One region of the Peribacillus sp. SIMBA_075 genome, then DNA from elsewhere that is predicted to be linked to it. Evidence: riboswitches for the same ligand, from Rfam matches in the RefSeq annotation. Region 1 holds a riboswitch; the other holds the start of a gene.
The links. Region 1 has a riboswitch for lysine ahead of SB775_RS14930 (amino acid permease). Riboswitches for the same ligand answer to the same signal wherever they lie in the genome.
Positions count from the first base shown of each region.

Region 2: it holds a riboswitch for lysine, as region 1 does, so the genes downstream of both, SB775_RS08160 (aspartate kinase) here and SB775_RS14930 (amino acid permease) in region 1, are expected to answer to the same signal.

Region 1 is NZ_JAWRYN010000019.1:10,833-14,266, forward strand. It holds gene SB775_RS14930 (amino acid permease) at 1-1,291, opposite strand, end outside; lysine riboswitch at 1,388-1,572, opposite strand; gene SB775_RS14935 (LacI family DNA-binding transcriptional regulator) at 1,827-2,789, opposite strand; gene SB775_RS14940 (hypothetical protein) at 3,358-3,434, opposite strand, start outside.
Region 2 is NZ_JAWRYN010000007.1:92,837-96,270, forward strand. It holds gene uvrC (excinuclease ABC subunit UvrC) at 1-1,037, shown strand, start outside; lysine riboswitch at 1,099-1,275, shown strand; gene SB775_RS08160 (aspartate kinase) at 1,365-2,597, shown strand; gene SB775_RS08165 (YslB family protein) at 2,661-3,131, opposite strand.

The sequences.
Region 1 (3,434 bases):
CGATGATAATGATAATACATAGGACAAGGGCGAATATTGGCCCGAATGGGAAGCCTTTGGCCCGGTATGGCAAAGCATTCATATCAAGGCCTTGAGCTGCGTAGGCTTTGCGGAATCGATAATGGGCGATCGCAATCCCGACCCAGGTGACGAATCCTGCCATGCCTGAAGCATTCAATAACCAAATATAAACGACACCATCTCCGAAAAATGATGCTAAGAATGCAACGCAGCCAACTAAAGAAGTCACGATAAGTGCATTCACGGGTACTCCTCTTTTATCTAACTTGCCAAGGAATTTAGGTGCTTTCCCATCACGTGCCAAGTCCCAGAGCATACGGGTTGAAGCGTACATGCCTGAGTTACCGGCGGAAAGTACGGATGATAAAATGATCGCGTTCATGATGGATGCAGCAAATGCAAGGCCAGCCCGTTCAAATACGAGCGTGAAGGGACTTACGGCAACATCTTCACTCAATAAACGTGAATCCGTAAACGGAATGATCATTCCAATTACGAAAATGGCAAGGATATAGAATAAAATGATGCGCCAGAAAACGGATCTGATCGCCTTAGGGATATTCTTTTCTGGATCTTCACTTTCACCAGCCGTCACTCCAAGCAATTCTGTTCCTTGGAATGAAAAGCCGGCAGCCATGAATACACCTAGAATCGTGAAGAACCCTCCATTAAAGGGACCTTCGCCCATTGTGAAATTGGAAAAACCAATAGGGTCTTTTCCACCCATGATTCCGAGAATGATCAGGACACCAGTGATCAAGAAAATGACGACTGTCACGACTTTGATCATGGCAAACCAGAATTCTGCTTCCCCAAAACCTTTAACGGACATGTAATTGATAAGAAACATAGTGATTAACGCAATAGCACTCCAGATGAAGGAGGGAGTATCAGGAAACCAGAACTTCATAATTAAGACAACAGCTGCTAATTCAGCGGCAATGGTGATTGCCCAGTTATACCAGTAGTTCCATCCAATCGCAAAACCGAAAGACGGATCGACGAATTTGGATGCATAGACACGGAACGAACCGGCCACTGGCATGAATGCTGCCATTTCTGCAAGACTTGTCATTAAGTAATAAACCATGATGCCGATGACCGCGTATGCCACCAAGGCACCGCCGGGTCCGGCTGAATGGATGGCACCGCCACTTGCTAAAAATAAACCTGTTCCAATCGTTCCACCTAATGAAATCATCATTAAGTGCCGCGCTTTCAGGCTCCTTTTTAATTCAGTGGGGCTTGATGCTGATTGTGAATTTGGCAATTGATGTTACACTCCTTTTTATTGGAAGGGAACGAAATATAAAAAAACAGCAGTCGAAAAAGATCGACGGCTGTTTATAATAAACCCGTTTATCCTTCCGAAGATAGCTCCCCACGCTTTTAGAAAAAACGTGACAGTGATGTTCCTGTTCGGTGACACCGCCAGCGAGAATATACATGGAATATACCCTAACTTCGGCAACTTATCCTTTCAAACGGAGTCTTGAATTTTCCAGAATCTCGTCCGTTCTACTTTTATAAGCTGCAGCCTCTAACTCATCGGTAAATGAGGAAGTATTCAATTTTCTTAAATCGTAACGCCAGCTTGTAATTGGCCGTACGATGGTACTCATGAAAAATTATGCAATCGCAAATAGAATGCTAGTAACTGAGTAAACTTTACTATATCAAAATTATAAAATAACTTCTGGGATATCGCAATGATTATTTTATGTGGTTATTTTTCCCTAGTTCTCGAAAGATTGGAAGAGGAAACGATATATAAAAGTAAAGCCATTCTGATAACAATACCGTTATTAAACGGTCCTTCTTTTTATAAGGGCGTAGTCCAATTTTACATGTTGGACCGATTCGGGATTCTCAAATAGATCCACTGCCATTTTTCCAATCCATTCCAGAGGCAAGGAAATGGTCGTGATGTCCAGCATCTCACTGAGGCCATCATTATTGAAGCCCAGAATGGCCACCTCTTCAGGTACCCTCATACCCGATTTCTTAGCGGTGAGCATGAATCCAGCAGCCGTGTCATCATTAGTGATGATGATGGCTTCAGGTTTGTTTATCATCGAATGCCAATCCTCAAACAACTTTACACCGTCTTTGATGTGATAACTGCCTTCAAACAACCATTCTTTATTGTTTATAAGTTGATGTTTACTCATGATATCGTTAAAGGCCTTTGTTCGCAGAGAACTGTTCCTGCTCTTTTTACGGCCGAGGCTGTATCCAATTTTCTTATATCCTTTAGAAATCACGTATTCAAGGGCACAGGAGAATGCTGCATAATGATCAATGCTGATGGATGAGAATTCAGCCTGGGCTGTATCCTCACATAAGATAATAGGTCCGTATTTTTGATAATCCAAGAGGATTTTCATTTCCGAAATTCTTGAACAAACGATAATGCCATCGAGTTGCTTCATTTGCAGCATATTCAAAGCCTGGATTTCTTTCTCTCTTTCATAATGGGTTTGAAAGATCACGATATGACACCCAATTGCATTTGCCTGTTTAGTAATTCCGTTAACGATTGCCCCGTAATATGGGTGATTGGTGAAGGGGATGATGATGCCGATAAGATTTGTTTTGCCTTTTGAAAGATGAATGGCGTTGATGTTTCTCGAATAATTCAAGCGATCAATGGCTTGTAAAACGCTCTCTCTCTTATCAGGGCTTACATAAGGATGATTATTCAATACACGAGATACTGTTGAGACAGATACACCAGCACATTGAGCAATTTCTTTAATGTTTGTCATGGGATCACCATTTTTTCTTTTTTTTATATTGTACCGTATGAAACCCATTTCAGAGCAAGAGAACAGAGCATGGCTGCTGAAGATTTCTTCAAATAAGGTCTTGTTCTGGTATGGGTTTCATCCTTTAAGATTGGTTTAAGTCTTAGAGGAGGAGGAGATCAGGATGTTCCAAACTTTAATCAGCCTGTTTGTACTTTGCGGAATCGAATTGGGATTGGCGTACATGGCAGTTTCTTTAAAGCCGGAAAAATGATTGGCAATGCACATGGAATGCCAGATGCCCGTCGAGAAATCCGCGTTTACTCTTGAAATACACACGTTTACTCGTGAATTTCACGTCGTCCCATCATAAACATTAGAAAAAGCTCCCCTAGTTTATATTCACCATAAAAACTCTACAATATAAATTAACTTCATCATTACGTTTTATGTACTGAAGGAAAAGCACTCTCCATTTTAGTAGTTGGAATGCTCATCATACCTGCCGCAACGGCTTATCTGCTGACAGATCGGTTAATTAGAATGATATTTTCAGTATAATGGTCGGGGTGTTAAATTAAGTCATCGGTTATAATTCAGCTGCCATTTTGGATGCCTCGATATCCGGTTGCATGGTTGGATTGGCCTTTCTCTTTTCCCCAAGCC
Region 2 (3,434 bases), on a different contig from region 1:
ATGTATTTGGGTTTGCCTATGATAAAGGCTGGATGTGCGTTCAGGTATTTTTTGTCCGACAGGGTAAATTGATCGAAAGGGATGTTTCACTTTTTCCTGTCTATGATGAACCGGAACAGGAGCTTCTTACATTCCTCGGTCAGTTTTACGAGATTACCAACCACTTTAAACCAAAGGAAATCCTGCTGCCTGAGTCAGTGGATGCTGAAATGGCCGAAGGTCTGCTAGGTGTCAAAACGATTCACCCGAAACGGGGATCGAAAAAAGACATGCTTAAATTGGCGAATGAAAATGCCTCCATCGCCCTTCAGGAAAAATTTTCATTGATTGAACGGGATGAAGAAAGAACGATCAATGCGGTGGAAAACCTCGGGAACCAATTAGGGATCTACACCCCGCATCGAATTGAAGCTTTCGACAACTCGAATATCCAGGGAAGTGACCCTGTTTCCGCATTAGTCGTGTTCATTGATGGGAAACCGGAAAAAAGGGAGTACCGTAAATATAAGATCAAAACGGTCCAGGGACCTGATGATTATGAATCGATGCGTGAAGTGGTCAGAAGAAGGTATTCACGAGTATTGAAAGAAGGGCTGCCGCTTCCGGACTTAATCATCATTGATGGAGGAAAGGGACATGTGGAAGCTGTAAGGGATATTTTGGAGAATGAATTAGGCCTTGATATACCACTTTCAGGTCTCATTAAGGATGAAAAGCATAGGACTTCACAATTAATGATTGGAAATCCGCTTGAACTCGTACCTCTTGATTCACGGAGCCAGGAATTTTATCTATTGCAAAGAATTCAGGATGAGGTGCATCGGTTCGCGATTACGTTTCATCGCCAGCTACGCGGGAAAAACGCCGTTCACTCCCAGCTTGATGATATTCCGGGAGTCGGGGAAAAGCGGAGGAAGCAATTATTAAGGCATTTTGGGTCATTGAAGAAAATCAAAGAGGCCACGGCCGAGGAAATCATGGAAGCTGGCATGCCAAAAGGGGTAGCAGAGGGAATCGTTAGAAAATTACAAGAATAATCTTGCTGCAGGCAATTCTCTATGCTATGATAAGAAGGAATTTTTAACTAGACAACTTAAAAGTGCTGATAGAGGTGCGGAATTCAAGAGTAAAAACCTGGAGAAGTATGAGCTTCCATGAAAGGTTTTGAAAGGGGATGACGCCGAAGGAAGACAAGACTCATACCTTGTTTTTCTGGTCTGACATTTAATAAATGGCGGATTGTCAGGGTTTATGCCCTGGAGAGCTATCTCACTGTGTTTACAGTATTGGATATGTGATCACAGCAATGAGATATTTCTCATTGCTTTTTTTATTGCCTAAAAAGGTAGAGAGGGTGCATTAGGATGGCATTAATCGTTCAAAAGTTCGGCGGGACATCCGTCGGAAGCGTAGAAAAAATAAAAAATGTTGCCAATAGGGTAATCGAGGAAGTGAAGAATGGAAATGAGGTAGTCGTCGTTGTTTCAGCTATGGGGAAAACCACGGATCAATTGGTTTCCATGGCCCGGGATATTTCCGGAACACCGAGCAAGAGGGAAATGGATATGCTATTGACTACGGGGGAACAGGTCACGATATCCCTGTTAACGATGGCATTGATTGAAGAGGGACATGAAGCCATTTCTTACACTGGCTGGCAGGCTGGCATGCAAACGGAATCCGTTCATGGGAATGCCCGGATTTTAAACATCGATGCCACGAGGATTCAAGCTCAGCTCCAGGAGAAGAAAATTGTGGTCGTTGCCGGTTTCCAGGGGAACGATGCAAATGGGGAAATCACGACCTTAGGACGAGGCGGTTCCGATACGACGGCAGTTGCCATCGCTGCAGCGCTGAATGCGGATAGATGCGATATTTATACGGATGTAACGGGTGTTTTCACTACGGATCCACGCTACATAAAAGCCGCGCGTAAACTCCAATCCATTTCTTATGATGAGATGCTGGAACTTGCCAACCTAGGGGCGGGCGTCCTTCATCCAAGGGCTGTAGAATATGCAAAAAATTATCAAATTCCGCTAGAAGTCCGTTCGAGCATGGAGAGAGAATCAGGAACGATCATTGAGGAGGAAGCAACTATGGAAGAAAACTTAATTGTACGCGGCATTGCTTTTGAAGACAGTATTACAAGGGTCACAATATATGGATTGCCCCAATCACTTGGTGCATTATCCACAATTTTCACGACACTTGCGAAAAACCGGATTAATGTGGACATCATCATTCAAAGCATGACAGCCGAGGATACGACCAATCTATCATTTTCCACAAAAAGTGAAGATACGCAAGCGGCCTTGATCGTACTGGAAAACAATAAGGAACAATTGTCATTCGACCGAGTCGAAACGGAGGGCGGATTGGCCAAGGTGTCCATCGTCGGATCTGGTATGGTTTCCAATCCAGGAGTGGCTGCCGAGATGTTTGAAGTGATGGCCAATACAGGCATCCAAGTGAAAATGGTCAGCACATCTGAAATTAAAGTCTCGACTGTCGTCAATGAAAAGGAAATGGTGAAGGCGGTCGAATCTCTTCATGAAGCATTTAAACTTGGGCAGCATGCAAATGTGCTAGCTTGAGAGTAAGGAGTCCAATAAAAAACAGACTTCCGGTAAAAAGGGTAAGTCTGTTTTAAGGGCTCATTAGATTTGATCTCTGGGATCCCATTGAATGGTGAATATCACTTTTTTTGCGCGGCGTTTGATTTCTTCCGTTGATTCGCTTAGGCACTTTTTTTGCAGTGTAAACTGCTCGGCAAGGAAACCGGCTTCAAGTTGGAAGTGACAGTCAGGATGTAAATCCATACGGCGGCTGATTATTTCACCCGTCAGTGATAATTCCATCTGGTTTTTCGTATACTTCATGATTTCCAGGGTGCCCCATCCCGCGCTCTGGAAAAATTCAATAACTTCTTGATCGCCATTTAATGGGAATTTACGTGCTAACTGTTTACCTGCCCAATAGAGGATTTGATTAGAGTCTTTTCCGAGAATATCGTTCAATAGAACTTCTCTGATTAATTCGTATCCGAAAGCTGGAACTTGGAATTCTTCAGTTTGAATTTCCTCAGCTGGAATCTCTTCTTCTATCGCAGCAGCAATATTTTTTTTCATAGTTTATCGCCTCTTTCTGTTAATCTATTATAAACGTTTTTCTTTTGCAAATTATACTGTTTTTTATTTATTTAAATATCAATTGGGAAAAAATGATAAATTATACCGAGATATTAATAGTTTAATTAGTAATTTCTCCAAAATATCTTCTTGATGAATAAAAAATAGACAATTTAATCCAATAAAATCTATTCTGAAAAAGAGAATTCTTGTATCCGTTTTCTTGACGCACATAGAAGTCAGGAGTAAAATGGACATGTCACATAATTGTAAACGGAAGTATAGGGGAGTTTTCTGACTCTA